2 regions of the Aliiglaciecola sp. NS0011-25 genome follow, and region 1 is predicted to be linked to the other one. Evidence: predicted binding sites of a transcription regulator. Region 1 holds the regulator's gene; the other holds the start of a gene.

Evidence for each region. The regulator NrdR, encoded in region 1, represses ribonucleotide reductase genes. The targets are predictions, from matches to a motif close to AAACACNANATNTNGTGTTT.
Region 2: a site for NrdR is predicted at 13,823-13,842, ahead of nrdA (class 1a ribonucleoside-diphosphate reductase subunit alpha). Genes of this name have one in related genera too.

Annotation. Positions count from the first base shown of each region.
Region 1 covers NZ_BAABWR010000016.1:13,931-30,556, forward strand. Annotated here, with positions in the region: gene ettA (energy-dependent translational throttle protein EttA) at 1-191, opposite strand, end outside; gene ABWV72_RS14410 (Gfo/Idh/MocA family protein) at 404-1,396, shown strand; gene glyA (serine hydroxymethyltransferase) at 1,616-2,872, shown strand; gene ABWV72_RS14420 (rhodanese-like domain-containing protein) at 3,015-3,413, shown strand; gene ABWV72_RS14425 (DUF6265 family protein) at 3,429-3,902, opposite strand; gene nrdR (transcriptional regulator NrdR) at 3,971-4,426, shown strand; gene ribD (bifunctional diaminohydroxyphosphoribosylaminopyrimidine deaminase/5-amino-6-(5-phosphoribosylamino)uracil reductase RibD) at 4,459-5,580, shown strand; gene ABWV72_RS14440 (riboflavin synthase) at 5,620-6,282, shown strand; gene ribBA (bifunctional 3,4-dihydroxy-2-butanone-4-phosphate synthase/GTP cyclohydrolase II) at 6,331-7,428, shown strand; gene ribH (6,7-dimethyl-8-ribityllumazine synthase) at 7,494-7,967, shown strand; gene nusB (transcription antitermination factor NusB) at 7,971-8,402, shown strand; gene thiL (thiamine-phosphate kinase) at 8,404-9,369, shown strand; gene ABWV72_RS14465 (phosphatidylglycerophosphatase A family protein) at 9,366-9,854, shown strand; gene dxs (1-deoxy-D-xylulose-5-phosphate synthase) at 9,999-11,861, opposite strand; gene ispA ((2E,6E)-farnesyl diphosphate synthase) at 11,900-12,793, opposite strand; gene ABWV72_RS14480 (exodeoxyribonuclease VII small subunit) at 12,790-13,041, opposite strand; gene pomA (flagellar motor protein PomA) at 13,355-14,119, shown strand; gene ABWV72_RS14490 (flagellar motor protein MotB) at 14,123-15,052, shown strand; gene ABWV72_RS14495 (DUF3833 domain-containing protein) at 15,079-15,627, opposite strand; gene ABWV72_RS14500 (chalcone isomerase family protein) at 15,630-16,085, opposite strand; gene ABWV72_RS14505 (SAM-dependent methyltransferase) at 16,140-16,626, opposite strand, start outside.
Region 2 covers NZ_BAABWR010000019.1:69,225-85,850, forward strand. Annotated here, with positions in the region: gene lrp (leucine-responsive transcriptional regulator Lrp) at 1-115, opposite strand, end outside; gene ald (alanine dehydrogenase) at 245-1,375, shown strand; gene pyrF (orotidine-5'-phosphate decarboxylase) at 1,450-2,145, opposite strand; gene lapB (lipopolysaccharide assembly protein LapB) at 2,153-3,322, opposite strand; gene ABWV72_RS16260 (lipopolysaccharide assembly protein LapA domain-containing protein) at 3,328-3,588, opposite strand; gene ihfB (integration host factor subunit beta) at 3,726-4,016, opposite strand; gene rpsA (30S ribosomal protein S1) at 4,098-5,774, opposite strand; gene cmk ((d)CMP kinase) at 5,878-6,567, opposite strand; gene aroA (3-phosphoshikimate 1-carboxyvinyltransferase) at 6,751-8,031, opposite strand; gene serC (3-phosphoserine/phosphohydroxythreonine transaminase) at 8,035-9,120, opposite strand; gene gyrA (DNA topoisomerase (ATP-hydrolyzing) subunit A) at 9,200-11,896, opposite strand; gene ubiG (bifunctional 2-polyprenyl-6-hydroxyphenol methylase/3-demethylubiquinol 3-O-methyltransferase UbiG) at 12,158-12,871, shown strand; gene ABWV72_RS16300 (HAD family hydrolase) at 12,874-13,560, shown strand; gene nrdA (class 1a ribonucleoside-diphosphate reductase subunit alpha) at 14,053-16,374, shown strand; gene nrdB (class Ia ribonucleoside-diphosphate reductase subunit beta) at 16,444-16,626, shown strand, end outside.

The DNA of each region.
Region 1 (16,626 bases):
CTAGCTTCCCCTTCTATATCTTTGTCAATTCCAGCCATAATGCGCAGTAATGTTGATTTACCTGCGCCGTTTAAACCTAAAACGCCAATTTTAGCGCCCGGGAAAAAACTCAATGAAATGTTTTTAAGTATGTGTCTATTGGGTGGGACAATCTTGCCCACTCTGTGCATGCTATATACGTATTGTGCCATAGTACCGATTTAATAAAGGGTAAAACATTAGTGTAATCCAGACCGAGCCACAGTCCAATGCTGATGTGATATTTTTTGCCACAGATTACGGTATTTGCTGATAAGTACTAGTTAGTTGAATCGTTTTCGTGTTTAAAACTATCGCTTTGCCCCTTGTATTTTTATTTACCTTCTGCAGAATAAATTTAACGGAAATGAAATTAGGAATAGTTATGTTGAATTGGGGTCTTATTGGACCAGGGGTCATAGCCCATCAATTTGCTACGGCACTAGCAAGTTCGGTTCAAGGAATATTATATGCTGTGGCAAGTCGAAATATTGATCGTGCCAAAGCGTTTGCAGAGCAATATCGCGCGCCTGTGACATTTGATGATTATCACGCTTTAATTGCCGATCCAAACGTTGATGTGGTCTACATTGCCACTCCACATTCCCATCATTTTCCGTTAGCCAAAGCGTGCCTAATGGCTGGGAAACACGTGTTGATGGAGAAACCGCTTACGGTAAATGCCCAGCAAACTAAGCAATTGATAAGTCTTTCTCAACAACATCAATGTGTATTTCAAGAGGCTATGTGGAGCCGCTTCATGCCGTGCTTTGAACAGGTTAAAGAGTGGATAGAACAACAACAAATTGGTGAGGTTGAATATATTACTTCGCAAATTGGTTTTGCTTTTTCAGACCTAGAAAATCACCGTATATCCGATCCTGCGTTGGCTGGCGGAGCCTTATTGGACCTGGGAATTTACAGTGTTAGTTTGAGTCAGTATTTGTTAGCCGAAAATCCATCTGAGATACAGGCAACAGCCAAAATAAACAAAGATGGAATTGATCACAATACAGCGGTGAATTTAACTTATCCGTCCGGCGTCATTAGTCAATTTACCTGTACCATGGCTGCCCAATGCTCCAATGTTATGAGCATTCATGGAAAAGATGGTTACATTTCTTTGCCGGCATATTTTTGGAACGGACGGCAAGCGCAATTATTCAAAAATGAAAAATTGCAACAAACCTTGGATTTCCCTCATCCAGTTAATGGCTTTGAATATCAAATCGAATCAACCATGGAGTCAATATTACTGGGGCGTTCTTGCGATTCTAGAATGAACCATGCAGACAGTCTCAGTGTGATGCTCACCTTAGATGCGATTCGCCAACAAATAAATCTAAGGTTTCCAGAATTTATCGAGTCTGTTGATTAAATATTCAGCCGTATTTGGGCAACAGTTTAGATTCTCGTAAATAATCACAATAGCCCTCTCTAACAGGTATAAATTATACTTAAGGGTTTGGATCATTTTTCAGTAAAAGTATGTACAAAACGATCAAAATGACTAGAATAAGCGCTCATTTTTTATCCCTGCGAAGGTGAAATTATGCGTTATCACCTGAACGTTGTGCCGAGTTGTTGAGGAGACACCATGCTGAAACGTAACATGAATATTGCTGACTTTGACCCCGAGTTATACGATGCGATCGTAAAAGAAACTCAACGCCAAGAGCATCACATCGAGCTTATTGCCTCGGAAAATTATTGTAGTCCGCGAGTTTTGGAAGCCCAAGGTTCTCAACTTACCAACAAATACGCAGAAGGATACCCTCACAAGCGTTACTACGGTGGATGTGAGTATGTTGATATCGCAGAAGATTTAGCGATTGAGCGAGCCAAACAGCTATTTGGTGCTGAGTATGCCAATGTACAACCGCATTCAGGATCGCAAGCAAACTCTGCTGTCTTTATGGCGTTACTTGACGCTGGGGATACCGTTCTAGGAATGAGTCTAGCTCATGGTGGACACCTTACTCACGGTGCACATGTTAGCTTTTCAGGCAAAACCTATAATGCTGTTCAGTATGGTCTAAATGAAGCGACTGGCGAAATTGATATGCAGCAAGTGGAAGATTTAGCACTTGAGCATAAACCGAAAATGATTATTGGTGGCTTCTCTGCATATTCAGGTATTGTTGATTGGCAGAAGTTCCGTGAGATTGCCGATAAAGTGGGTGCTTTCTTGTTGGTTGATATGGCGCATGTTGCTGGTTTGGTGGCTGCTGGGATTTATCCTAATCCATTACCCCATGCACATGTCGTAACCACTACTACCCATAAAACGTTAGCTGGTCCTCGTGGTGGATTGATTCTATCTGCTTGTGGTGACGAAACTATTTACAAAAAATTGAATAGTTCTGTATTTCCGGGTAATCAAGGTGGTCCTTTGTGTCACGTGATTGCAGCAAAAGCAGTTGCCTTTAAAGAAGCCCTAGAACCAGAATTTAAAGAATATCAAAAGCAAGTTGTCGTAAATGCCAAAGCTATGGTTAGCGTAATGCAAGAGCGTGGCTATAAAATTGTTTCGGATGGAACAGATAACCATCTGTTTTTGTTGGATTTAATTGATAAAGATATTACTGGTAAAGATGCCGATGCTGCATTGGGTAGTGCCAATATCACAGTCAACAAAAATTCGGTACCAAATGATCCTCGCTCTCCTTTTGTAACCAGTGGCTTGCGTATTGGCTCTCCAGCAATTACCCGTCGCGGGTTTGGCGAACAGGAAGCTAAACAAGTGGCAAATTGGATTAGTGATGTGCTTGATGATATTGAAAGTGCGGAAACTATTGCTAGAGTTAAAAAAGAAGTGATTGAATTATGTGAGAAATTCCCCGTTTACGGTTAATTTCTAACACTCTGCTACATATAGCCGCTGTTTATCAGCGGCTTTTTTTGTCTTAGAATCATCGAATATTGGCTTACTAGCTACTTTGCCTTTGCCCTTAAGTTGCTGATAATAAAACTCACTTTTGTTAGAGGAGTAATATATGTCATCAGTAGTATCACGAATACCTGCCGCGTCAGCTGACATCGCAAAGGCCCATTTTGCACACTTATTAAGTTTAGAAACGGATTGTTGGGATACACATTTTGCCATCAGCAATAACCGTCAAGATTTTGTGTTGTTGGATGTGCGAAGTTTAGTGCTTTTCAAACAAGGCCATTTACCCAACGCGATAAACTTACCCCACAAAAACATCAACTCTGAGACAATCCAAACTTACCCTAATGAAACCTTATTTGTGGTGTATTGTGCTGGCCCTCATTGCAATGGCGCTGACAAGGCCGCTCTTAAATTAGCTGAATTGGGGCGACCAGTGAAAAAACTCATTGGTGGGGTAACTGGTTGGTTAGACGAAGGATTTGAATTAGTCACTGAAGAGTAAATCACTGGCCAAAGACTAATTGGCACTTGGTTTTAATTGGTAGTGCACCTTAAACCCTCTGCCATTGTTACCTGATACATTTACTAACAGGGTGTTTTCCGTACGTAAATATTCTATTTGCTTTGGAAAATCGTGATTTGGATTTTCAAAGGTAACGGTATTTGCTGTGCAGTTTTTCGCTCTAAAGGCCACTGGTAAGCTATTGTGGCCAACTTTTGCTAAATAAAATATCTCTGTTTGCATTTGTACTAAACGCATACTTTCTTGTTGCTGGAGTTTTCCTGATGCATCTCGGCTGCTGCCTGTTCCTGTTAAGGTGTCGTCGCTTATTTTCAACCAACTTTCTTGGGTATTGCCATCAGGCGTCGTTTGCCAGTTCCCCACAAGCCATTGCAGTTGGGTTAGGGAAACACATTTCGAATCAGCAGCCTCTACGTGCGCATTAAATATAATTATCACTATTGATAATAGATAAATTAGACGTTGCATATATCACCTTTTGACTTTTTTATGCTAGTTTAGCGAGCATCTGTAGATAGTGAAAAGAAAATAAGTCTATGTTTTGTCCTTTCTGCTCTGAACAAGAAACTAAAGTTATCGATTCCCGATTGGTTGCCGAAGGTCATCAGGTGCGCCGCAGACGAGAGTGCACCGCTTGTCATGAGCGCTTTACTACCTTTGAAATTGCAGAGTTAGTGATGCCTAGAGTGGTTAAGCGCGACGGTTCAAGAGAGCCGTTTAATGAAGATAAATTGCGCGCTGGTTTATTGCGAGCATTAGAGAAACGCCCCGTAAGCACTGAAAAAGTGGAACATTGTATTAGTCAGTTGAAGTCATCTTTGCGCGCAACAGGAGAGCGGGAAATTAGCAGCGAATTCTTGGGCAGCTTGATCATGGATGCGCTCAAAGAGCTAGATAAAGTCGCCTACGTGCGTTTTGCATCGGTTTACCGTTCATTCGAAGATATTCGTGAGTTTGGTGAAGAAATTGCCAAATTAGGTGAAAAGCCTTAATTTTTTTATCCGCTTAGCGAAATTGGTACAAAATGTCTGCCTATAATTTTTCAAATTTAGACCATCATTTGATGAGCATCGCTCTAAAGTTGGCCAGCAAAGGTCAATTTACTACGACACCAAATCCCAATGTCGGCTGTGTTATTGCGAATCAAAATGGGGATGTACTAGGTCAAGGATGGCACCATAAAGCAGGCACTCCTCATGCTGAAGTACATGCTCTTAAACAAGCAGGTGACAAAGCACTAGGCGCGACCGCTTATGTTACTTTAGAGCCTTGTAGTCATTTTGGCAAAACTCCTCCTTGCGCTGATGCGTTAATTTACGCCGGTGTGAAACGTGTGGTTGCTGCTATGGTTGATCCCAACCCGAAGGTCGCGGGAAGTGGATTAAAACGTTTATCTGAACAAGGTATCGATGTCTCCCATGGTCTAATGACAGAGCAGGCTGAACTATTAAATCGCGGTTTTATAAAACGGATGAAATATAATCGTCCGTGGCTCACAGTGAAACTAGCCGCAAGCCTTGATGGTAAAACAGCATTAGCGAATGGTCATAGTCAATGGATTACAGGGGCGGCGGCGCGCTCTGATGTGCAAGAACATCGAGCTAGGAGCTGCGCCATATTGTCTGGTTCCGGAACGGTTTTAGCCGATAATCCAAGTCTAAATGTAAGATATAACGAATTAAGTCATGCCAAAACGTGGATAACTGAATCTGAACTTCGGCAACCCCTGCGAATTATTTTAGATGGTAAAAACCAACTTACTGATAATTTAAAAATGTTTGATCTTGATGGTCGAAATCTAATTATAAATCGCAAACATAACCCTTCAATAAGAGCCAGCGTAGAACAAGTCCAAATAAATAGCCTAGGCAATAAACTTGATTTACAGGCCATGTTACAAATTTTGTCTGAAAGACAATTAAATGAAGTTTGGGTAGAGGCTGGTGGCCGGCTTGCAGGGGCGTTAGTTCAACAAGACTTAGTTGATGAGTTGATTTTATATCAAGCGCCCAAACTATTGGGGGATAAAGGTCAAAATTTGTTTGTGATGGATGAACTGACACAAATGAATCAAGCTAAAATGTTACGATGGTCCACTGTTCGTATGGTCGGTAATGATTTGAAAATGGTCGCACATTTTAAATAACTGACTCAATTGAAATTTTTGCAAATATCGGATGACAAAATGTTTACTGGAATAATAGAAGATGTAGGTCATATCGCAAAATTGCAACCCAAGGGTGATGATATTCGCCTTACCGTTGCAGTGAATAAGTTAGATATGTCAGACGTGGCATTAGGTGACAGTATCGCCACCAATGGTGTGTGTTTAACCGTTGTGGATTTTTCAGATAAACATTACAGCGTTGATGTCTCTCCTGAAACCATCAAACGTTCTGGTTTTGCTAACTACACTGTGGGCGACAAAGTAAACCTTGAGAAAGCCATGCAGGCAAGCTCTCGCTTTGGCGGCCATATTGTCAGTGGTCATGTGGATGGTGTGGGAAAAATCGTGGCCATTAATCCGATTGACCGTTGGTTAGAAATCTGGATTCAAGCACCCGATGAATTAGCTAAATACATATCTGAAAAAGGCTCCATTACAATTGATGGTGTTAGCTTAACTGTCAATGATGTGGATGGAGCTAAGTTTATGCTCACGTTAATTCCACATACCTTACAAGAAACAATTATCGGTAATTACCAAGTTGGAAGTTTAGTTAATCTAGAAGTGGACTTGATTGCTCGCTATCTGGAGCGTTTGATATTAGGTGATAAAGCCGCACACAGTCAGAATAAATCAGGCATAGATCTGCAATTTTTGGCTGAAAACGGCTATTTGAAGTAAACCAAATTTAATCTATTAAAATACACAAAATACAGAGTACCCTACACAATGGCATTACATAGCATCGAAGAAATAATCGAAGACATCAAACAGGGCAAAATGGTGATTCTGATGGATGATGAAGATCGTGAAAATGAAGGCGATCTGATTATGGCCGCAGAATATGCGACTCCTGAGGCTATCAATTTTATGGTCACCCATGCTCGAGGCTTGGTGTGTTTGCCAATGACAGCAGAACGCTGTCAGCATTTGAATTTACCATTAATGGTCGATAACAATAGTGCCCAATTTTCTACTAATTTCACCGTTTCAATTGAAGCCGCTAAGGGAGTTACTACTGGGATTTCTGCGGCGGATCGAGCGCAAACTATTTTGGCTGCCGTCAACAAAAATGCAAAAGCAGAAGATATTGTTCAGCCTGGCCATATTTTTCCGTTAATTGCCAAAGAGGGTGGTGTACTCAATAGAGCGGGCCACACTGAAGCAGGAGTAGACTTAGCAAGATTAGCTGGTGCAGAACCTGCTTCGGTTATCGTCGAAATCTTAAATGAAGATGGCACTATGGCACGAAGACCTGAACTAGAATTATTTGCTGAAAAGCATAATTTGAAAATGGGTACCATTGCCGATTTAATCGAATATAGAAACCTCAATGAAACGACCATAGAACAAGTCGCTAGTTGCAAATTGCCCACTCGCTACGGCGAGTTTGATTTACATACCTTTAAAGATGTCATTGATGACCAAGTGCATTTTGCTTTATGTAAAGGCAAAATCGACAGTGACAATCCTACCTTGGTTAGAGTGCACTTACATAATACGTTTAACGATTTATTTGCATCTGAACGCTCTGCCCAGCGCAGCATGGGGTTGCACGAGGCGATGCAAAAAATCGCCGATGAAGGAGGCGTTTTGGTGCTATTGGGTAAGCAAGAAGATCTGATTGCGCAGGTAAAACAATTTGAAGCCGAAGATCAAGGCAGAAGTGCGGCTGCAGCTAAATATCAAGGCACTTCACGAACCGTTGGAGTGGGAAGTCAAATTCTCGCTACCCTAGGGGTGCGTAAGATGCGTTTGCTAAGCAAACCTAAGAAATATCACGCCTTATCGGGTTTTGGTCTAGAAGTTGTAGATTACGTATATTAATCCATTTGGGTTTCCATGGCGTTGTGCTATAATCCGCGCCGTTTTTCTTACAGGGCTTCACAAACATGAATATCATTGAAGGTAATGTTCGCGCAACCGGCAAAAAGTTTGCGCTGGTTGTATCTCGGTTTAACAGTTTTGTTGTTGAGAGCTTAGTTGACGGGGCATTAGACACTCTAGAACGTGTGGGTGAAGTGAGTGATCAAGACATTACTTTGGTTCGAGTTCCCGGTGCTTATGAGCTTCCCATCGTAGCTAAAAAATTAGCTGAGCAAAAAAAATACGATGCTATTATTGCCTTAGGTGCTGTTATCCGTGGCGGTACCCCCCATTTTGATTTTGTTGCTGGCGAATGTAATAAAGGTCTAGCACAGGTTTCATTGGAATACGGCATACCGGTTTCTTTCGGTGTAATCACTACTGACAGCATTGAACAAGCAATCGAACGTTCAGGCACCAAAGCAGGTAACAAGGGCGCTGATGCGGCCATGGGTGCACTGGAAATGGTAAATGTCATCGCGCAAATTGAAGAGGCATAATCCGTGAAGCCATCTGCACGTAGAAAAGCAAGAGAGCTTGCGGTACAAGCCGTTTACTCTTGGCAAATGAGCAAAAACCCAGTGGAGCAAATCGAACTGGGAATTGCCACAAGCACAAATATGGAAAAAGTCGATATGGCTTATTTCCAAGAATTGTTGCGAAATGTTGTCAAAGATAGTGAAAACCTTGATAAAACGATCAAACCATACCTTGGGCGTTTACCAGAAGAACTTGATGTGGTGGAAAAAGCTATTCTGCGCATTGCAACCTATGAACTTACCGCACGTATTGATGTCCCTTACAAGGTAGTGATAAACGAAGCTATCGAATTGGCGAAATCTTTCGGTGCGGACGAAAGCCATAAGTTTGTAAACGGTGTGCTTGATAAAGCAATTAAAACCCTCAGAAAACACGAATTATCTTCAAAAGAGTAACGTGAAAGAATTTGATATTATTGATCGCTTTTTTAAACAAGAGCGAGAGTCGCGTAAAGACGTAATTCAGGGCATTGGGGATGATTGTGCAATCACTCGTGTGCCTGAAGGCCTTAACCTTGCCATCACCACTGATACATTAATTAGTGGCGTGCACTTTCCCGTGGATACGCCACCTGAAGCGATTGCGCATAAAGCATTGGCGGTTAATTTAAGTGATCTGGCGGCTATGGGGGCGGAACCAGCTTGGTTTAGTTTGTCCCTATCTCTCCCTAATATAGACGAAGCTTGGTTAGAGGCTTTTTCACAATCCCTATTTGAAGTATCTAAATATTACTCAATACAATTAATTGGCGGTGATACTGTACAAGGTCCATTGGCAATTACCATTACAGCTCAAGGCTTTGTTCCGAATGAACATGCGTTAATGCGCAGCACTGCTAAACCTGGCGACTTAGTATATGTTACTGGCACCATAGGTGATGCAGGAGCCGGACTAGATATTAAATTGGGCAAACTCGATAGTTCTGAACTTGCTGCTAATTACCTTTTAAACCGACTGAATTATCCTGCACCAAGATTGCTGGCTGGAACGGCGTTACGACGCACGGCAAGCTCTTGTATTGATATATCTGACGGCCTAGTGCAAGACCTGCAACATATTCTTAATGCATCTGAATGTGGTGCTAAAATCCACGTGAAAAATCTTCCCTTATCAGTGGCCCTCAAAGAAACGGTCGATTTAGAGCAAGCAATCCAATATGCACTCAGTTCAGGTGATGACTATGAGCTTTTGTTTACTGTTAATGAAGAACAAAAGGGCAATTTAGAAACTGCTTTGGCTAACGCAAATATTAATGCAACTTGCATTGGTCAACTTACCGGCGTAAAACGAAAGCTTGAATTGGTTTTTGATGATGAGCCTTATGAGCAACAGGGTGCATGTTTTGAGCACTTTAGCGTTTGAACGCTGAACAACGAAGCCGAGTTACGCTGAGTAACCCAGCACATTTTTTGGCTTTAGGAGCAGGGTCAGGCCTTGCCTCTAAAATGCCTGGAACATTTGGTACCCTTGCTGCTGTACCACTTGTTTGCTTGCTGCTAGAAACCGTCTCCTTGAATGTTTATCTATTTCTATGTCTGATAGCCAGTGTTGCCGGTATCTGGATTTGCGGCAAAACTGCCGATGATATGGGTGTACACGATGATTCATCTATCGTTTGGGATGAAGTGGCAGGCATGATGATTACTATGATTGCGGTGCCTTTGAGCTGGCAGACTATGCTGGTGGGGTTTGTATTGTTCCGTGTTTTCGATATTCTCAAACCATGGCCAATAAGCTACTTAGATAAACATGTTCACGGTGGTTTTGGTATTATGGCCGACGATGTGTTGGCGGGAATCGCTGCTTTTGCTAGTCTACATTTGTTACTGCACTTCGGGGTTCTATAGCTCGTTACTTTTAACGTCTTGTTCTTCCACTATTTCCAGCTTCTATAAATTTATCTGAATCTTTGCCGCCACTGTCACTTAGCTTATAAGACCCTAGCAATATCAAATGACTGGCTAATTAAATAGCCAGTTAAAAGTCAGTGATTAGTCTAAAAATTCTCTTACTTTGGCAACAATACCAGCACCGTCTAACTGCAACTCTTTATACATCTCTTGTTGCGTTCCTTGCATGATGAACTCATCAGGTAAGCCTATTTGCAGTAACTTGCTCGTGTACTTTTGACTGAGTAAATATTCTGCCACTGCACTGCCTGCACCACCCGTAATTGCGCCATCTTCAAGGCTTACAAATAGCTCAAAATCCTTGGCTAATGAATCGATTATGTTGCTATCCAAAGGTTTTACAAAGCGCATATCTACCATAGTCGCTCCTAATTCTTCCGCCGCTTCAATAGCATAGGGCAGCAAGGTACCGAAATTCAAAATAGCTACTTTATTACCATGTCTGAGCGTCCGCGATTGACCAATTTTAATTTCGCTCATGGTTTTTTCAATTTTAGCACCAACCCCAGTACCTCGCGGATAACGTACCGCCGCGGGTTGATTTAGTTTGTGGCCGGTGTACAGCATTTGACGGCACTCGTTCTCGTCAGAAGGGGCCATAATAATTAAGTTCGGAATACAGCGCATAAAGGGGATATCAAAAGCGCCCTGATGGGTTGGACCATCGGCACCGACCAAACCAGCGCGGTCTACGGCAAAAAGCACCGGAAGGTTTTGCAATGCTACGTCATGAATTAACTGATCATAAGCTCGTTGTAAGAATGTTGAATAAATTGCTACAACTGGATTGAGACCTTCTTTGGCTAAACCTGCTGCGAAGGTCACTGAATGTTGTTCGGCAATGGCCACATCAAAGTACTGTTCTGGAAATTCTTGAGAGAATTTGACCATACCCGAGCCTTCACGCATTGCCGGAGTGATGGCCATCAATTTTGAGTCCAAAGCGGCCATATCACATAACCATTCGCCAAATACGTTTGAAAAAGTAGGACCACTGGGAGCTGATTTTGGTAAGCCATTGTCTGCAGGGTTGAACTTAGGCACGGCATGAAATTTAATCGGATCTTTTTCCGCTAACTCAAATCCTTTGCCTTTTTTGGTTACCACATGAAGAATTTGTGGGCCTTTAATATTTCGCATGTTACGTAAGGTTTCAACAACCCCTTTCACATCGTGGCCGTCGATAGGACCGATATAATTAAATCCAAGCTCTTCAAATATGGTGCCTGGAACCACCATACCTTTTATATGTTCTTCTGCTCGACTGGCAAATTCTTTTATAGGCGGTACATTGCTTAATAATTTTTTGCCGCCATCGCGAATCGAATTGAAGAAGTTTCCCGTTAACAGGCGCGCTAAATGACTATTGAGTGCGCCAACATTTTCTGAAATCGACATTTCGTTATCGTTCAGAATAACCAACACATCTTTATTGATGTCTCCGCCATGGTTTAGAGCTTCAAAGGCCATACCTGCGGTCATAGCGCCATCACCAATTACCGCGACTACCTTACGATCTTTACCTTCTTTTTCAGCAGCCACAGCCATGCCCAGGGCTGCGCTTATTGACGTTGAAGAGTGACCTACAGCAAAGGTATCGTATTCGCTTTCTAACGGCCAAGGAAACGGATGTAGGCCATCTTTTTGACGAATGGTCGTCATTAGTTCTCGACGACCTGTCAGAATTTTATGGGGATAAGCCTGATGACCCACATCCCAGATGAGGCGATCAAAAGGTGTGTTATAAACATAATGAAGTGCGACCGTTAGCTCAACAGTGCCTAGTCCAGAAGCGAAATGCCCACTACTTTTACTGACGCACGACAAAAGGTATTGACGCAATTCATCTGCACACTGTCTTAATTGTTCTTGTGGAAGTTTACGCAAATCTTCAGGCGTATTGGCCTTTGCCAAGATAGGATAGTGAGCTAAATCAAGTGTCATGTTTTGCCTAGTATTATTTATGTTTGTGGCTTGCGAGTCTAAAAACGTCGATTAACAACAAAATCGGAAAATTCGCGTAATAACGTTGTATTGTATGGCAAAGCGTCTAATGCGTGAAGTGCTTGTTGATGAAGTTGCTGCAAATATGTTTTTGCACCTTCTAATCCCAACAACGAAGGGTAGGTGGATTTGTTCTGAGCTTGATCAGAACCTTGCGGTTTACCAATCACCTTGGAGTCACCTATTATATCTAAAATATCGTCTTGAACCTGAAAAGCTAGGCCTAAAGCTTCACTATATTGATCAAGCAGTTGACTCACTTCTGGAGCAAGATCTTCGGCCAAAATTGTGGCCATGGAAACCGATACTTTAAACAATGCACCTGTCTTGAGATTATGCAGTTGTTGCAACTCTGATTGGGAAATCGGTTTATTGGTGGCTGCTAAATCAAGGGCTTGCCCAGCACACATACCGTGAATTCCAGAAGCTTGAGAGAGCAATTTAACCAGCTTCAACTGTTTAATTGGATTGTTTATCGCAGAATCTGCTGAGCTAAGTACATCAAAGGCGAGAGTTTGCAATGCGTCACCGGCCAAAATAGCAGTTGCTTCATCAAACGCAATGTGACAGGTCGGCTTACCCCGCCTCAGTTCATCATCATCCATCGCAGGTAAGTCATCATGGATCAGCGAATAGGCATGAATACATTCAACTGCAAAGGCTGGCACATCCAATTTATCTATAGAAACACCCAGCATTTCACCAGTAGCATAAACCAAAAATGGTCGTGTTCGTTTTCCGCCATTGAGTAATGCGTATTGCATCGCTTGTGTTAAGCGTGTCGCAGGGGACGAATGCTCGACAAAATATTGATTGAGTAAATTGTCAATGCGCAGGTGAAAGCGCTTTTGGTTTTGAACTAAAGCGGTCACTCATCTATCCGTTGTTGGTCTAGCTCCTGAAGCACATCTTCTTGATCTTGTTGCATCAAAATCTGCACTCTTTGTTCAGCCGCTTTGAGCATTTTTTGGCTATTTCGAGCAAGTGATATGCCCCTTTCAAACTTAGCTAATGCTTGTTCTAAAGGAATATCTCCCTGTTCCATTTCTGCAACCAGTTGCTCTAATTCCTGCATTGTGTCTTCAAACGAATTGTCACTTAGTTCGTTGTCTTTACTCATCTGGTACAGTGTCCTTAATAGCGAATATTTTAAAAGTTGGGAACGATACCTGAGGCACCATTTTTGGTCAATGGATTTTACTCCACCTAGGTACATAGCGGGCAATAAACTTGATAATTTTAGTAGTTCATTTGTGCCAAACTGTAATTGTATATGCTATGTTTTCCTATAACTTGGATATAACTCCTTTAGAATCGGCTTCAACAGTCGATAAAATGGAATAATTCAGTGACTTATCCGGGTAAATACCTTAAAAAGAGTAAGGTATTCGGGTCTTTTTTCGATTAGCTTATCGAATCCTTGGGAGGACAATGTGGATTTAGCGACCCTTATAGGTATGCTTGGTGCAATCGGTTTCGTCGTCATGGCCATGGTTATGGGTGGCGACATTAGTATGTTTATGAACGTGCCATCTATCCTTATTGTATTTGGTGGTACATTGTTTGTGGTGCTATCTCAGTACACACTTGGGCAGTTTTTCGGTGCGGGTAAAATCGGCGGAAAAGCATTCATGTTTAAGATTGAATCGCCTGACGACCTAATTCAGAAAATTGTAGAAATGGCTGATGCAGCTAGAAAAGGTGGCTTTTTGGCCCTTGAAGAAGCTGAAATAGAAAATGCATTCATGCAAAAAGGCGTCGATATGTTGGTAGATGGCCACGATGTCGATGTGGTCAGAGATACCCTTGCTAAAGACATTGCGATGACCACTGAACGTCACGAGTTTGGTGCCACAATTTACAAAGGTATGGGAGACGTTGCTCCTGCAATGGGCATGATCGGTACTTTAATTGGCTTGGTTGCTATGCTTTCTAACATGGATGATCCAAAAGCAATTGGACCCGCAATGGCAGTGGCACTATTAACCACCCTATATGGCGCTTTTTTTGCGAATGTTATTTGTTTGCCGATGTCAGTTAAATTGCTAAACCGTGCGAACGAAGAAAAACTTAATCAAAGCCTGGTGTTAGACGGCATAATAGGTATCGCAGACGGACAAAATCCAAGAGTTATCGAAGGAATATTGAAAAGTTATCTTGCTGCGAATAAGCGCGGTGCGGCGACAGAGGAAGAATAGTCAATGGCAGAGCAAGAATGCCCAAAATGTCCTCCTGAAGGACTCCCTGCGTGGATGGGGACTTTTGCGGACTTAATGTCTCTGCTGATGTGTTTCTTTGTGCTGTTGCTGGCCTTTTCTGAAATGGATGTGCTTAAATTTAAGCAAATTGCCGGTTCAATGAAATTCGCTTTTGGTGTGCAGAATAAAATTGAAGTCAAAGATATTCCTAAAGGTACCAGTGTTATTGCCATGGAATTTCGACCTGGCAGACCAGATCCCACACCCATCGAAAATATCCAGCAGCAAACTGTTGATATGACCCAAGAAATGTTGGAATTCCAAGCCGGCGATGAAGATTCTGCTGGCGGACGGCAAAAACAACGGGGTGAACAACGAGGTGGGGCAGCACAACAAACCGCTACTGACCAGTCGTCGTCTTCTGCTCAACAACAATCTAGTCAAGAACAAACTAACGAGTTGATGAAAAAAGTCGCTCAACAATTACAAAAACAAATATTAGATGGTTCTATTGAAATGGAATCTTTAGGCCAGCAAATTATCATAAGGATCCGTGAGAATGGATCGTTTTCCGCGGGATCTGCCTTTCTACAACCCCAATTTCGTCCCATTTTGAAGACGATTGGTGAATTACTTGCAGATGTTCCAGGTGAGATAGAGATTTCTGGCCACAGTGACAGTCAGCAAATATCCAATGAGTTATATCGCTCTAACTGGGATTTATCCGCACAAAGGGCGGTTGCTGTAGCAGAAGAAATTAGAAAAGCTGACGGTTTTGATGAGCAACGCATGTTGGTGGTAGGGAAGGCGGATACCGCGCCATTGTCGACCAATGAAAACGCTGGAGACAGAGGTCGTAATCGCCGCGTAGAAATTGCTATTAACCAAGGTAAACCTATGTATTCAAAACCCATTTCGGTTATCGAGCCTTAAGGGTGATGCTAACCTAACTCCCTAGGTTATTGGCATTTCCTAAGCGGCTCAGTTTTATCAAAGAAGATGGAAATTTCTGCCACTCCGATACCTAATTTACTCATATACGAACGATTCATCATGCGCTTTTCATCCAACATGTACATCCAATCATCTACTTTCAGATCAAACTCTGAATCATCTACAGGCACTCTGAGTGTATAGTGCCAATTGAAACTCATACCATTAGCTTCGCCACTTGCTTGGCCAATTACATCACCTGCAGACCCTGTGACAGTGCCGTCTTGCTGAATATTAAGTTGCCACTGTCTGATTTGCGTTTCGCCATCTGCATAGTAAAACGTTTCGTGTAATTTTCCGCTATCACCTTGCCAAGTGCCAATGATGTCAACACAAAAACGACGAGTCGTTTTGTTATTGATATCTTGCACAATTCCCCACGCGGTTACATTGCCTGAAAAATACTCTTTTAGTTTAAATTCTGGTGTGGTTCCTTGATAATCATCGACCGAGGATGAACACCCAGATAAACCGACCATTGCAGCGCAAACCGCTGTGTATTGAATAAAGTTCATCGTTAACCTCCAATCAGTTGTTTACGAAGTTTGGGGTAACTGCAGTTTTCGTCGAGCCATATGGCCAGAAAACTCGGTCCAAATTTGGGGTCTTGTATCACTCCAATGAGATCATCATTAAAAAAGAATTGGCTGTGACCATTCGCATTGACCTTCAAGGTCAGTACGTCATTTTTTTTGATATTCGGCCAAATTGAATCAAGCTCATCCAGCCAATTTCGAATATTCTGCGAGGAATAACCTAGTTTTTGCCATTCCTGTTCTGTGCGCTCCAATAAGTCTTCACTTTTTATTGCACGTAAGTATTTTATTTGCAGTGCCAATGGCAGGTTATCAGCAGCATATTCTCCATTCTTGCTATAAAGAGTTGAGAAATAAATATCGAAAAAGAATACCTCTAGTTTGGCAGAACCGACTTTCGTCAGTCCTGTTATTGGATTAGCCATTACTATATTCATTGTGTTACTGCTCACCATCAATATGAAAAAAAATCCCAAAGTTTTTAACATCGGCTATCTGATTACTTGTCCGATGAAAGACGGCTTACTTAGCACTAACTGCACTGTTGAAATGGTGCGTTCTAAAAATCCTCCTTCACAATAACTAAAATAATAACGCCACATTCGCATAAACCTTTCGTCATATCCTTCTTTAGCGAGCACTTCACGTTTGTCTAAGAAGCGCTGATGCCAGTGATTGATGGTTTTTGCATAATCTAGTCCGATATCATGTGAATCGCGGATCATCATGTCGCTGTATAGTTTTAAGTGCCGGTTTAGCTCATATTGAGAAGGTAGAAATCCTCCCGGAAATATATGTTTTTGAATAAAGTCCACGTCTTTACTGTAACTTTCGTAACGACGATCATCTATGGTGATGGATTGCAGCAGCATCAAACCATCTTTTTTTAGTAGTGAAGAACACTTTTCAAAGAAATTAGGCAAGTACTCTTTGCCCACCGCTTCAATCATCTCTATGGAAACCAGTTTATCGTACTGA
Region 2 (16,626 bases), on a different contig from region 1:
CGCTTAATCCAACGGATTTAGCCAAATCGACATTTGAAATTTTTCCATTTTTTTGTAATTCAATCAGGATGTTACGATCGATTCTGTCGAGGTGTTTTGGGGTTTTTACCAGCATTATTTAAAACCGCAGATCATTAATTTATCAGTATAATATACTGCATAACGCATAAAAACAGAACAAAAGTTTTTTTAATGTCGCATATACTGCGTGCCTATTCTTGCAATTCAAAAGGTTGGGTTAAAAATGCTAATTGGAGTTCCTAAGGAAATTAAAAATCATGAGTACCGTGTTGGGTTAACACCTGCTGCGACAAAAGAGTTTGTCACACATGGCCACGAAGTACTGATAGAAAACAATGCTGGCGCTTCAATAGGGTTTGATAATGATCAATATATTGCTGCTGGTGCGGTAATTATTGACACAGCAGAAGAAATATTTGCCCGTGCAGAAATGATTGTGAAAGTAAAAGAGCCACAACCTAACGAATGTAAAATGCTTCGTGAAGGCCAGACCCTTTATACTTACTTGCATCTAGCACCTGACCCAACGCAAACTGAGCTATTAGTTGCATCTAGCGCAACCTGTATCGCCTATGAAACGGTTACAGACAATAGAAACGGTTTACCTCTTTTGGCTCCGATGAGTGAAGTTGCTGGCAGAATGTCTGTACAAGCAGGCGCTCATTATCTTGAAAAAGCACAAGGTGGTAGCGGCACACTACTTGGTGGTGTTCCAGGCGTAGCTCCAGGTAAAGTACTAGTAATTGGTGGTGGTGTTGTGGGCACTAATGCTGCCAAAATGGCAATTGGCCTTGGTGCTGATGTCACAATTTTAGATCGTTCATTAACTCGTTTACGCGAATTAGACGATATTTTTGCTAACCAAGTGAAAACCGTCTATTCAACCATAGATGCAATAGATTACTATTCGTCAAAAGCCGATTTGGTCGTTGGAGCAGTATTAATTCCAGGAGCGGCAGCACCTAAACTACTTAGCAAAGAACATATTGCTAACATGAAAGAGGGTTCAGTTGTGGTTGATGTGGCAATAGATCAAGGTGGCTGTTTTGCAACCTCAAAAGCTACAACTCATCAAGATCCTGTCTACATCGTTGATGGTGTTGTCCATTACTGCGTTGCTAATATGCCCGGTGGCGTAGCAAGAACATCAACTATGGCATTGAATAATGCAACACTACCTTTCGGTTTGGCATTAGCCAATAAAGGACCAAAACAAGCAATGCTTGATGATGTTCACTTGTTAAATGGATTGAATGTCCATAAAGGCAAAGTGACATATAAAGCAGTGGTTGACGCCTTAGGTAAAGAGTTAAATCTAGAATATATGGACGCACGTGCAGCACTAGAAATGTAATATTGACTATTACACGTCACACACAAAAAAGCTGCTTTTAAAGCAGCTTTTTTATTGTTTCTAATTTAATTACTCTAAGCAACTGATAGATTAATATCCAATAACGCTCTTAGAGGATCGGCAGCCTGAGTAATTGGTCGGCCAATAACCATGTAATTAACCCCTGCTAATATTGCTTCAGGAGGTGTCATCACTCGCTGTTGGTCACCTTTATCAGACCCTAAAGGTCGAATACCGGGAGTAACCAATAGAAAATCTTTATCTAAGGAGCTTCTCAGAATCGGGGCTTCTTGTGCGGAACACACTACCCCATCTAACCCACAATTTTTTGTCAACTTAGCCAGTCTTAAAACCTGTTGCTCAGGAGAATCTTTTATTCCAATTGCATTAAGTTGACTCTGTTCCATACTGGTGAGCACTGTCACTGCTATCAGTTTAGGTTGGTCCGCCCCTAGTGTAGCTAGTTGAGTTTTGGCGTTTTCCATCATTTTAGGACCACCGGAAGCATGCACATTTAACATCCATACTCCCAAGTCGGCCGCTGCCAAACATGCTTTGCCGACAGTGTTTGGAATGTCATGGAATTTAAGATCTAGAAAAACATCAAACCCCCTGTTAACTAATTCCTTTACAAACTCAGGACCAAAATAGGTAAACATTTCTTTACCGATCTTTAATTTGCATAAATTACTATCAAGTTGGCTAACTAAATTTAATGCTTTGGCCCTGTTATCAAAATCTAATGCAACTATGACTCTTGTATCACTCATAAATCGACTATTCTCCGTCTAACCCTTTAATTGGTTTTACCACACCCCATTTCTTACATGATGGACACAACCAATGTATTTGACGTCCGGAAAAACCGCAACTCAAACAACGATACTTTGGCCGCATTTTAATTTGTTCTTCTACCAATCCTTTAACCATTGTCAGACTCTCACGGGTTTTATCGTCGACTTCGTCTTCAATAAAAAATCCCATCAGGGTTTTGAAGCCTTTCATAGTTGGCGTTTTTTTTAATTGGTCGAACAATACCGTTTCCGCAGTCTCAGTATTCTCTTTTTTAGCTAACAATTTCACTTTTGCTAAATACGAAGTCGCACATTGCTGCCAATATAAATCTAAAACCGCTTCTAATTGAGCATCATTATTGAGCTTCTCAGCACATTGTTCTAGTTTAGGTACTGCTTCGCTAAACCAACTGATGTCGCGAACCGGCACTTCTTTTAAATAATCGAAGGCTTTTTGATAATCACCCTGTTGAATGGATAGATCGCCTAAAATCAACCAAGGCCTTACCCCGTGTTCATAAGCCGCAATTGCTTTTTGTAGCGATTTTTCAGCTGTTTCATATTTCTCTTGTTTGATCATTTTTAATGCTTGTTCACAATAAAAATGAGAAATACGTATACACAATTCATCGCTATCACCGTGACAATCCATCATACGCTCACCAAGCTCTATCGCTCTATCCCACTCTTTTGTAGTTTGATAGATGCTAAATAGATGCTGTTGGGCGTCTAGGAAATGTTTATCACTGTCCAATAATTCTAAAAAGGCATTTTCGGCGCGCTCTAAAAAGCCCGCCATCATATAATCTTTACCAAGTTCTCGTAGCGCTTGTCTATTTTGTGATTCGGACAATTCTTGTTTACTAACCAAATTCTGGTGCACACGAATAGCACGATCTAACTCACCACGATGTCTGAAGAAATTTCCCATAGCTATATGAGTTTCAACGGTATCACTGTCTAAGCTCATCATTTTCATTAATGTATCAACCGCTTTATCTGGTTGATCAGACAATAAAAAGTTTAAACCTTTAAAGTAATGTCGAGAGAGAATACTGGATTGTTTGCGCTGTGCTTGACGGACGCTATTGCGTCCCATGACATAACCATAACCAGCAGCAACAGGAAGTAATAAAAAAAGTAATTCAAGCATCCAGATTAACTACTTGCAATGTCAGTTGTGCGATTACGTTTCTGTAACCGATTGATGCGCCATTTTAATTTAAGCCAAACAAGTGTGAAAACTAACGAGCTAAATATTACGCCGGCAGCAAAAAAAGACATTAATAAAATTGAGAGGCGCATTTCCATGGAACCCATTAAATAATCAAACATCACGGCTTGATCATTTTTTGCACCTAAAAGTGATGCTACCAGCATGATAATAATGAAAATGATAACGATCAGGAATATTTTCAATCTTAAACCTCAAATTGTTAAGGAAAAACGCTTATTAAGCGGTATCAAAGCTTATAGTACAAAACTATGTACCTAGTTGTCACCCAAACAAAAACGGCACTCTAAAAAGAGTGCCGTTTTTTTAATATAAAATAATCTTAATGTGCCAGACCTTCGTTAACACGTTCACGCAATTCCTTACCAGGTTTAAAGTGAGGAACGTATTTACCTTCCAGTTTAACCGTTTCACCTGTTTTAGGGTTACGGCCAACGCGAGGAGCACGAAAATGCAACGAAAAACTACCAAAGCCACGTATCTCTATGCGATCACCCTTTTGAAGGGTTTGCGCCATTTGCTCTAGCATTTCTTTAATTGCAGACTCAACATCCTTAGCAGGAACGTGACGAGCTTTATCGGCGAGCCTTTCAATAAGTTCTGATTTAGTCATTAGAAATCTCCGTTAATCAAAAATACTTTACCGATGAGACTGACAATCAGGCACTTTGGTTCAAGTGCCTGAGCATAAGTTTTATTCTTCGCCTTTAGCAGCTTTGAATGCTTCGGCCATCGCGTTAGCAAATCCAGCATCATCTGGCTGTTGATTTACTTTTTCGATAGCTTCTTTCTCGTCTGCTTGGTCTTTCGCTTTAACCGACAAGTTAACGATACGGTTCTTACGATCTACGCCCATAAATTTGGCTTCAAGATCATCACCTACATTAACAACTTCAGAAGCATCTTCTAAACGTTCAACTGTCAAATCACCAACACGAACGTAACCATCTACTTCTTCTGCCAAGTTAACCGTAACACCTTTAGCGTCTACAGCGGTAACCTTACCAGTAACGATAGCACCTTTCTTGTTATCTGTCAGATACTTATTGAACGGATCTTCTTCAATCTGTTTAACACCTAGTGAAATACGCTCGCGCTCTGGGTCGACTTGCAATACCACAGCTGAGATTTCATCACCTTTCTTGTATTCACGAACAGCGTCTTCGCCAGTCTTATTCCAAGAAATGTCAGACAAGTGAACTAGTCCGTCGATGCCGCCGTCAAGACCGATGAAGATACCGAAGTCAGTGATAGATTTGATCTTACCGCTAACTTTATCGTTCTTCTCGTGAGACTTAGCAAATTCTTCCCAAGGGTTAGCTTTACATTGCTTAAGACCTAGAGAAATACGACGACGTTCTTCGTCAATTTCAAGAACCATAACTTCAACAACATCACCTAGGTTAACAACCTTAGATGGGTGGATGTTTTTGTTAGTCCAATCCATTTCAGAAACGTGAACCAAACCTTCAACACCGTCTTCGATTTCAACAAAACAACCGTAGTCAGTAAGGTTAGTAACCGCACCTGATAATTTAGAACCTTCAGGGTAACGGTTAGCAATTTCTTGCCAAGGATCGCTGCCCATTTGTTTCATACCAAGAGAAACACGAGACTTCTCTTTGTCGAACTTCAATACTTTAACGTTAATTTCGTCACCAACGTTAACGATTTCACTTGGGTGCTTAACGCGTTTCCAAGCCATATCAGTAATGTGAAGTAGACCGTCTACACCGCCTAGGTCAACGAATGCACCGTAGTCAGTAAGGTTCTTAACGATACCTTTAACTTCATGGCCTTCTTCAAGGTTAGCAAGTATTTGATCACGTTCTGCACTGCTTTCAGCTTCGATAACAGCACGACGAGAAACTACAACGTTGTTACGTTTAGCATCTAACTTGATAACTTTAAATTCTAATTCTTTACCTTCAAGGTGAGTTGTGTCGCGAACTGGGCGAACATCAACCAATGAACCAGGCAAGAATGCGCGCACTGTATTCACTTCAACAGTAAAGCCACCTTTGACTTTGCCATTGATAACACCAATGATGGTTTCTTTTTCTTCGTAAGCTTTTTCAAGTTCTACCCAAGCTTCATGACGCTTAGCTTTTTCTCTGGATAGAATAGTCTCACCAAAACCGTCTTCAACCGCGTCTAAAGCAACATCTACTGTGTCGCCAATAGCTACTTCAAGGACGCCTTCAGCGTTTTTGAATTGCTCTACGGGAATTGCGCTTTCAGATTTAAGACCTGCATCAACAAGAACAATGTCTTTATCAATTGATACGATAGTACCTTTAACGATGGCACCAGGACGTGTTTCAAGTTCTTTTAAACTTTCTTCAAATAAATCAGCAAAATTTTCAGTCATAGATTACTTTAATAGTTACTTTTAAGTGTATCCACGAAAAATCCGATTAACGTGGGGTTGTTGTTCATAACCAGATTAATCCGTTATCTGGCGGGTAGAGCAATTAAAGAGCGCATTGGACACTAAGTTTTGAACCAACAAATTCTTTAACCTTTTCAAGAACTTGCTCTACATTTAAGTGTGTAGAATCAAGCACTAATGCGTCATCAGCAGGTACCAACGGAGCAACACTTCGGTTAGCATCTCGCTCGTCTCTTGCTTTGATATCGGTTAAAAGGCGCGCAATATTAACATCATGCCCCTTATCTTTCAACTGATTGTATCGTCTCTGGGCCCTTTCATCTGCGCTAGCCGTTAGGAATATTTTGGCTTCTGCGTTAGGAAATACTACGGTTCCCATATCACGACCATCGGCAACTAAACCTGGCTCTTCTCGAAAAGCACGTTGACGTCTTAATAATGCTTCGCGAATACGCGGTAAAGAAGCTACTTTAGAAGCAATACTGCCTACCTCTTCAGTGCGAATTTCATGGGTTACATCTTCGCCTTCAAGGATGACTTTACTGTCTTTGTTAGTGGTATTGAAGTTAACATCTAGACTACTGGCTAGAGGAAGCAGAGCATCTTCATCGTCAGGTTCAATTTGATGATGGATTGCGGCAATCGCTAAAACACGATATATCGCGCCACTATCAAGGAAGTTCCAGCCTAGTGTTTTGGCCAATAACGCGCTCACTGTTCCCTTTCCTGCACCGCTAGGACCATCGATAGTGATGACTGGTGATACTTGCATGTGCTCTCCTGAGCTGAGTTAAAAATCGGGCGGAATTATACTCGTTAACGAAACATAAGCAATGCAAGCTATCTAATTAGCAATTAACACATTGATTTTAAACATAATTTTAACATTTCGTTTAATAATAAAGATAACCAAGAGATGACACTAGCCATCTCTGATTCTGGCAACTAGAAAATATTAGTCACTAATGCTGGCAAATCGTTCAAAGTAGTCTGGGAACGTTTTAGCCGTACAACTTGGATCATTTATCACCACAGCAGTATCGCTTAAAGCAACGAGTGAAAAGCACATAGCCACACGATGGTCATTGTAAGTATCAATTTCCGCTTCTTGTAGTTTTGCCGGAGCAGTAACCTCAATAAAGTCATGACCTTCTTTTACTTCTGCACCTAATTTGCGCAGTTCAGTAGCCATTGCTGCTAAACGGTCAGTCTCTTTAACCCGCCAATTATAAATATTCGTCATTTTGGTGGTGCCAGTGGCAAACAATGCTGTAGTCGCGATTGTCATAGCGGCATCGGGAATATGATTCATGTCCATATCAATGGCAGTTAATGGTGCTCCTGTAACTTCGATAAAGTCATCACCCCAAGTCACTTTTGCGCCCATAGCGGAAAGCACATCCGCAAATTTAATATCACCTTGAATACTTTTAGCGCCCACACCTGTCACTTTTACCGTGCCGCCCTTGATAGCACCGGCGGCTAAAAAGTAAGACGCTGATGAAGCATCACCTTCCACCAAAAATGTGCCTGGCGATTGATAAGTTTGATTACCTGTTATTTTAAAACTCTGATAGTTGTCATTTTCAACGGTAACCCCAAACTTGGCCATGGTATCTAGGGTAATATCAATATAAGGTTTAGAGACCAATTCGCCAATAATATCAATTTGACTGTCATCAGAAAATAACGGTGCAGCCATAAGTACTGCGGTTAAAAACTGACTAGACACACTGCCATCGACTTGGATTTTGCCACCTGAAAGAGCTTTCCCTTTAATATGTAACGGTGGATATCCATCACTTTTTAGGTAGCTTATTTCAGCGCCAGCCTGAGATAGCGCATCAACCAATGCACCAATTGGACGCTCCTCCATACGAGGTTCACCGGTAAGAACGTATTCGCCATTTGAGGCAGCTAGTGCTGCGCACAACGGACGCATAGCTGTGCCTGCATTACCTAAAAACATTTCTATCTTACTATCGGTATTGAAGACACCATTATTACCTTGGACAATACACTGAGTTTTATCGTCACTAAGTTGATAAGCAACTCCCAACAGGCTCAATGCATCCAGCATATGCCGGATATCATCGCTATCGAGTAAATTAGTTAGCGTGGTTTCACCTTTTGCTAAAGCTGCCAATAAAAGAGCGCGATTAGATAAACTCTTTGAGCCTGGAACATTCACCGTACCTTGTACTTTGGAAATAGGCTCAAGTCTTAGTTGTTGCATGTTTTATCCGTTCCTTTTAGCAAAATCATTCATAAAGTCTATCAACGCTTTTACCCCTTCGATTGGCATCGCGTTGTATATACTGGCACGCATCCCACCAACAATTCGGTGACCTTTTAATGCTTTCAAACCAGCAGCTTCGGACTCTTCTAAGAATAAAGCATCTAATTTTGTATTGGCTAAATGAAACGGCACATTCATGCGCGAACGATTTTGTACAGCCACGCTGTTTGAATAAAAATCGTTGCTATCTATCGCGCTATACAACAGATCAGACTTTTGTTTATTACGCTTTTCAATCTCAGCAACACCGCCCATATCAAGCAACCACTCAAATACTAACCCAGCCAAATACCAAGCAAATGTTGGCGGCGTGTTGTACATAGAGTCGTGTTTTGCGATCAAACCGTAATTAAGAATGGAAGGGGTTTCCACACGAGCTTTGTCTAACATGCTGTTATGCACAATGACCACAGACAATCCCGAAGGACCAATGTTCTTTTGCGCTCCACCGTATATAACTGCATAGTTATTGACGTCAATTTGTTTGGACAGAATATTCGACGACATATCAGCGACAATAGGTACCCCTTGAGTATCAGGCACTTCGTTTATTTCAATACCTTCGACTGTTTCATTAGGACAGTAATGAAAGTACGCCGCTTTATCGTTTAACTGCCAATTACTTTGGGATTGCACTTGCGTTATGCCGTCTACCACTTCTACGCCACCCACGACATCAGCAGTTAAATAGTTTTGCGCTTCATTAACCGCACCTTTAGACCAAGAGCCGGTGACCAAATGATCAGCATGGTCACCCACTGCAGATAGATTCAAGGGTACAGCTGAAAACTGCCCTCTTCCGCCGCCATGGGTAAATAGTATTTGATAATCATCAGGAACTGCCAGTAGCTTGCGCAAATTATGAGTGGCACGCTCAGCAACCTCTATATAAGCTTTGCTGCGATGGCTCATTTCCATCACCGAGCACCCTTGATCTTGCCAATTGATAAACTCTTGTTGTGCTCGCAACATAACATCAGTAGGTAACATCGCAGGACCTGCACTGAAATTATAAGTAACTGCCATAATTTGATTTTCTCCCGAAAAAAAACGAGCGGAATAAGCCACTCGTTTTAAGTATGATTAAAAACTAGCGTTTAAGATTCTACTCAGTAGCGTCAGAGTCTGGTTGTCCAGCGTCATCGTCTGCAACTTCAGCTTGTTCAGCTTCTACTGCATCTGCATCTTCGCCTTCTAATAGCTCTAAATCTTCTGCTTCAATCTCTTCTATCTTCTGTAAGCCCACTACATGTTCGTCTTTGCCAGTACGGATTAGTCTGACACCTTGAGTATTTCTGCCCACGGTAGAGACTTCATCAACACGTGTTCTAACCAAAGTACCTTGGTCACTGATCAACATAATTTCTTGACCTTCGAACACTTGCACTGCACCAACTACTGCACCATTACGCTCAGAAACCTTGATAGATACAACACCTTGTGTTGCACGGCTCTTAGCTGGGTAGTCAGCAATAGGAGTACGTTTCCCGAAACCATTCTCAGTTGCGGTTAAAATCGCGCCGTCACCTTTAGGTACAATCAGTGAAACCACTTTTTGGCCTTCTTGCAATCGGATACCGCGAACACCTGTGGCCGTTCTGCCCATTGGACGCAGCGCTAACAACTCTTCACCTGTTTCAGGGTCACGTTTTACTTCACCGGTTTCAGAATCACGTTGTTTTTCGTTAAAACGAACTACTTTACCTGCATCTGAGAACAACATAATGTCGCTTTCACCGTCTGTAATATCAACGCCAATTAATTCATCACCTTCGTTTAAGTTGACCGCAATGATACCGTTTGAACGAGGACGTGAATATTGAGAAAGTGCGGTCTTTTTAACTGTACCGTTTGCCGTAGCCATCAATACATATTTACCTTCTTCAAATTCTTGAATTGGTAAAATAGCAGTAATACGTTCACCTTCTTCTAGTGGAAGAATATTAACGATTGGACGTCCACGAGCGTTACGACTAGCGAATGGTAATTGATATACTTTCAACCAATATAAGCGGCCACGGGTTGAGAAGCACAAAATATGGTCGTGGGTATTAGCAACCAATAACTTTTCAATGAAGTCTTCGTTCTTCATTTTAGTCGCAGATTTACCTTTACCACCACGTCGCTGCGCTTCGTAATCAGAAAGTTTCTGATACTTCACGTAACCTTCACGAGAAAGTGTCACTACTACATCTTCACGTTCGATAAGATCTTCCATGTCGATGTCGTGTGTAGCGGCGGTAATTTCAGTGCGTCTTTCATCACCATATTCGTCACGAATTAACTCAAGCTCTTCTCTGATCACTTCCATCAAACGTTCTGAACTAGACAAAATGCGTAATAGTTCAGCGATAACGTCTAATAGATCTTTATATTCAGCTAAGATTTTGTCGTGTTCTAAACCTGTTAGTTTATGTAGACGTAAGTCCAAAATTGCCTGAGCTTGCTGCTCAGTTAAGAAATATTCGCCTTCGGAAATACCGAATTGAGGTTCAAGCCAATCAGGACGAGCCGCATCATCACCAGCGCGAGCTAGCATTTCAGCCACATCACCTAACGCCCATCCACGAGCGACCAAAGATGCTTTAGCGTCACTTGGACTTTGCGAGGCTTTAATTAACTCGATGATTTCATCGATATTAACCAGGGCAATCGCTAAACCTTCAAGGATATGGGCACGGTCACGGGCTTTTTTCAACTCATAAACCGTACGACGGGTAACCACTTCTCTGCGATGCAGAACAAAGGCTTCTAAAATGTCTTTTAGATTAAATACGCGAGGCTGGTTGTTATCCAAGGCTACCATATTAATACCAAATACAGTTTGTAACTGTGTTTGAGCATATAAATGGTTTAACAGTACTTCTGCTGATTCATTGCGTTTCACTTCAACAACAATACGCATACCGTCTTTATCAGACTCGTCACGTAAAGCAGATATACCTTCTATTTTCTTTTCTTTTACCAGTTCAGCAATTTTTTCAATTAACCTTGCTTTGTTAACTTGGTAAGGAATTTCGTGCACGATAATGGTTTCTTTACCGCTATCTTCAGTTTCAATCTCAGCGCGTGCGCGCATGTAGATTTTACCGCGACCTGTGCGATACGCATCATCAATGCCTTTACGACCACTGATTAATGCTGCAGTTGGGAAATCAGGACCTGGAATGTGCGTCATGATTTCTTCGATGGTCATATCGGGATTATCGATAAGTGCGATACAGCCATTCACAACTTCAGTTAAGTTATGCGGTGGAATATTAGTCGCCATACCTACCGCAATACCTGAAGAACCGTTAACTAATAAGTTAGGTACGCGGGTGGGTAGTACGTCTGGAATATGTTCTGTACCGTCATAGTTAGGTACAAAATCAACGGTTTCTTTTTCTAAATCGGCGAGAAGTTCATGGGCTATTTTAGCCATTCTCACTTCGGTATAACGCATCGCAGCTGCGGAGTCACCGTCAACAGAACCAAAGTTACCTTGGCCGTCAACTAGCATATATCGCAAGGAAAATGGCTGCGCCATACGAACAATGGTGTCGTAAACAGCAGTATCACCGTGAGGGTGATATTTACCAATCACGTCACCTACTACACGAGCGGATTTTTTGTACGGTTTATTATAATCGTTTTTCAACTCATTCATGGCGAACAATACGCGGCGGTGAACAGGTTTTAACCCATCACGCACATCCGGTAGTGCACGTCCAACAATGACACTCATTGCATAGTCGAGGTAAGAATTTTTAAGTTCTTCCTCTATATTAATGGGGAGAATTTCGTTGGCATTGTCTGTCATATACAGCCTTGTCCCTAAATTATTATCTGAATCTACTGATGAAACTGGTCAAGTCAGTTTGAAAAGTTCGACTTCACTTATAGTTATAGTGGGTTCTAAATCGACTGTAGATTCTACCACCGAGAAAACAAAATAAATAGCCGTGATTAGCTTATATAGTGTGCAATCAAACAATTATTTAGCATATCTTCGGGTATAAAGGTCTGGTTATCTAAATTAATGACAGCTTATAATAGCAAACAGATGAAAAAGGAGTGAACAATGACCAATCAAAACGTAGACGCTGCAGAAATAGATAAGTTTTCGGCTTTAGCGTCTAGGTGGTGGGATTTAGAAGGTGAATTTAAGCCTTTGCATGAAATTAATCCGCTTAGAGCAGATTACATTCAGCAACGGACTAACGGGGTGTTTGACAAAAGCATTATTGATGTTGGATGCGGCGGCGGTATTTTATCAGAGTATTTAGCTAAGCAAGGAGCACAAGTTACCGGTATTGATATGGCTTCTGAATCCTTAGAAGTAGCGCGACTTCACGGTTTAGAATCCGGTGTAAAAGTAAGCTACCAACAAATCACTGCAGAACAAATGGCTGAGCAGCATGCCAATCAATTTGACATCGTGACTTGCCTTGAGATGTTAGAGCATGTGCCAGATCCGGCCTCAATTGTACGAGCTTGCGCTACGTTAGTTAAGCCTGGCGGTGATGTGTTTTTCTCCACATTGAATCGAAACCTGAAATCCTATTTGATGGCTATTGTCGGCGCAGAAAAAGTGTTGAACCTGGTTCCTAAGGGCACCCATGAGTATGAGAAGTTTATCCAACCCTCTGAATTATTAAGTTGGGTCGATAGCACAGATTTAATCACTAAACACATGACAGGTTTGCATATGAACCCCTTTTCCAAACAGTATTACCTTTCTGAACAAAACGTTGATGTAAATTACATTGTGCATTGCCAGAAAAGTGAAGTGTAAAGATGGTCTCGAAAAACAATTTATTTAATGACAAGTACGCTGGCATTTTATTTGATTTGGATGGCACCTTGTTAGACACCGCGGCTGATTTGGGTAATGCCCTTAATCATGTGCTTGCCCATTATGATCGCCCAGCCTGCCAGCCTCAGGAATACCGCTGTGTTGCATCAGACGGTGCCCTTGGTTTGTTAAAATTGGGGTTTGCAGAGGATTTTGAAGCCCTGTCAAAGCAAGCGTTGCAGAAATGCAGACAAATGCTTCTTGACCATTACGAACAGAATGTTTGTGTTGATACAACCTGCTTTGAAGGGGTTGAGGATAGCTTAGAGTTTCTGAATCAAAATGCTATTCCTTGGGGGATTGTCACTAACAAGCCTGGATTTTTAACCACGCAATTACTGACCCACTTCCCAATTATGCAAAGTTGCGGGATTATCATCAGTGGCGACACTTATATTAAACGTAAACCTCATCCTCTGCCGCTTTTAGAAGCCGCCAGAGTGCTTGAAGTGAATCCACAAAATACCTTATATGTTGGTGACGCGCTTAGAGATATTGAAGCCGCCCGTAACGCAAATATGGTTAGTGTCGCGGCGCTCTATGGTTACATTAAAGATCAACAAGAAGTGGTTAATTGGAAAGCAGACTTTGAGATAAGTCAGTTCAGTCAGTTACACGATCTAACCTAGGCACAAAATTCATCAAATTTATGTCACTCTCACATTTCATAAATGAACAGGGGGAAGCATAAAGAATACCAGATATAGTGACAGTTGAGATTTTAAACACTATATATCGTGATATTCTAAAAATAGATTTTGTCCTTCAAAAATAATTTAACTTTTTAATTTAATCTAAAATTTGCTTGCATTCGGCTTAACTCATTCGCTAATGCAGCTTCTAAGTTAGTCAATACTAACATATCAATTGGTTGAGTTTTTTTGGCGATAAAACCACCACATATTGGGTTGCAAATAGAGGTAAACACCTCTATCTTGTGCTCGTCACATTTTTTCTAACTATTCTAAAAAATAACCGGAAGTAAACGCTTTTCAATGCGATCAATTTACTCCATGAAGTGTGGCTAGAATTTAAAACGTTAATATACAAAAACAATGTGTTCGTTAAATTTTATTTTTCAGAGCATGGGGCGCTAATTATCTTATACGGCTATCAAATACATGAATAACTCTCTAAATGTCACGAAACGCGATGGTGAACGTGAAGTCTTAAATTTGGACAAAATTCACAAAGTCATAACTTGGGCGGCCAAAGGCCTAAAAAATGTTTCAGTTTCTCAAGTTGAAATCAAAGCTCACATTCAATTTTATGATGGTATCAAAACCGAAGACATTCATGAGACCTTGATCAAATCAGCAGCAGACTTAATTTCTACTGATACACCTGATTATCAATATCTTGCAGCTCGTTTAGCCGTTTTCCATCTGCGTAAAAAAGCCTATGGTCAGTTTGAACCACCTACTTTGCTTACTCACGTAAAAGAGATGGTTGCTAAGGGAAAATATGACCAACACATTTTAGAAGACTACTCAGAGCAAGAGCTGAATGAACTAAATCAATATATGGATCATTGGCGCGACATGAACTTCAGTTATGCAGCAGTTAAACAACTGGAAGGCAAATATTTAGTTCAGAATCGCGTGACCGGTGAAATCTACGAAAGTGCCCAATTTTTGTATATTTTAGTGGCAGCGTGTTTGTTCGCTAACTATCCAAAAGACACACGTTTAGATTATGTAAAACGTTTCTATGATGCCACATCATTATTTAAAATTTCTTTGCCTACGCCAATTATGTCGGGCGTTAGAACCCCTACCCGTCAATTTAGTTCTTGTGTATTGATAGAAGCTGGCGACAGCCTAGATTCGATCAACGCGACTGCCAGCGCGATCGTAAAATACGTTAGTCAACGAGCTGGTATCGGCGTAAATGCTGGGCGTATTCGTGCTCTAGGCAGTGAAATTCGCGGTGGTGAGGCTTACCACACCGGTTGTATCCCATTTTATAAATACTTCCAAACCGCGGTGAAAAGTTGCTCTCAAGGTGGTGTTCGAGGCGGCGCAGCAACCTTATTTTATCCGGTATGGCACTTAGAAGTAGAATCTTTATTGGTACTTAAAAATAACCGTGGTGTTGAAGAAAATCGAGTTAGACATCTCGATTACGGTGTTCAGTTTAATAAACTTATGTACACACGCATGATCAAGGATCAACATATCACGCTGTTCAGCCCCTCCGATGTACCAGGGCTTTATGATGCCTTCTTTGCGGATCAAGATGAGTTCGAAGCTTTATATGTTAAGTACGAACAAGATGATTCTATTCGTAAAAAGAAAATCAGAGCAGTAGAGTTATTTAGTTTATTTATGCAAGAGCGTGCAAGTACAGGGCGTATTTATCTGCAAAATGTTGATCACTGTAATACTCACAGTCCATTTAATCCGAAACTTGCACCGGTTAGACAAAGCAACTTGTGTTTGGAGATTGCCCTTCCAACCAAACCTTTGCAGCACATTAACGACGAAAATGGCGAAATCGCACTTTGTACCTTATCTGCATTTAATCTCGGCGCAATTGAAAGCCTTGACGAATTCGAAGAAATGGCTGACTTAGCGGTACGCGCACTGGATAGCTTGTTAGACTATCAAGATTACCCAGTCCCTGCTGCATACCGTGCGTCAATTGATAGAAGAACCTTGGGTATAGGTGTCATTAACTTTGCTTACTACTTGGCTAAAAATGGCAAAAAATACTCAGATGGAAGTGGTAATGCGCTAATACACAGAACCTTTGAAGCCATGCAGTATTATCTTCTTAAAGCTTCAAATAACCTAGCTAAAGAAAAAGGTGCTTGTCCTAAGTTCAATGAAACCACCTATTCACAAGGTATATTGCCCATTGATACCTACAAAAAAGATTTAGATAAGGTATGTGACGAGCCACTTCATTACGACTGGGAATCCTTGCGTAAAGAAATTGTTGAACACGGGCTGCGAAACAGTACGTTATCAGCATTAATGCCGTCAGAAACGTCTTCACAGATATCCAATGCGACAAATGGTATAGAGCCACCTCGTGGGCATATTAGTATTAAATCCTCAAAAGATGGCGTACTCAAACAAGTGGTACCTGAATACGATAGATTGAAGGAGCAATACGAATTGCTTTGGGATATCAATTCCAACGATGGTTACCTGCAATTATGCGCCATCATGCAAAAATTTATCGATCAAACGATTTCTGCCAATACGAGTTACGATCCTGGTAAATACGAAGGTGGAAAAGTACCTATGAAATTGTTGTTAAAAGACTTATTAACCACTTATAAATTGGGTATTAAAACCTTGTATTACCACAATACACGAGATGGCGCTTCTGACACTTCACAACTTGAATTGAAAAAAGAAGTCGCTACACCTTTGGCTCAAGAAGTTGTCTTGGAAGAAGATGATGATTGTGCCGGTGGTGCATGTAAGATCTAAACCAAAAACCAAGTTTGGTGGCGTATTGCGCGCCACCCAGTGTTAAACCTCACAGAGTACTGACGGTAAATGAAATACACCACTTTTAATCAAAAACCAACGAATCCTTTATTGGAACCTATGTTTTTCGGCAATCCAGTGAATGTTGCTCGATACGACCAGCAAAAACACAGTATTTTTGAAAAATTAATTGAAAAACAAATTAGTTTTTTCTGGCGTCCAGAAGAAGTTGACGTCAGTAAAGACCGGGTT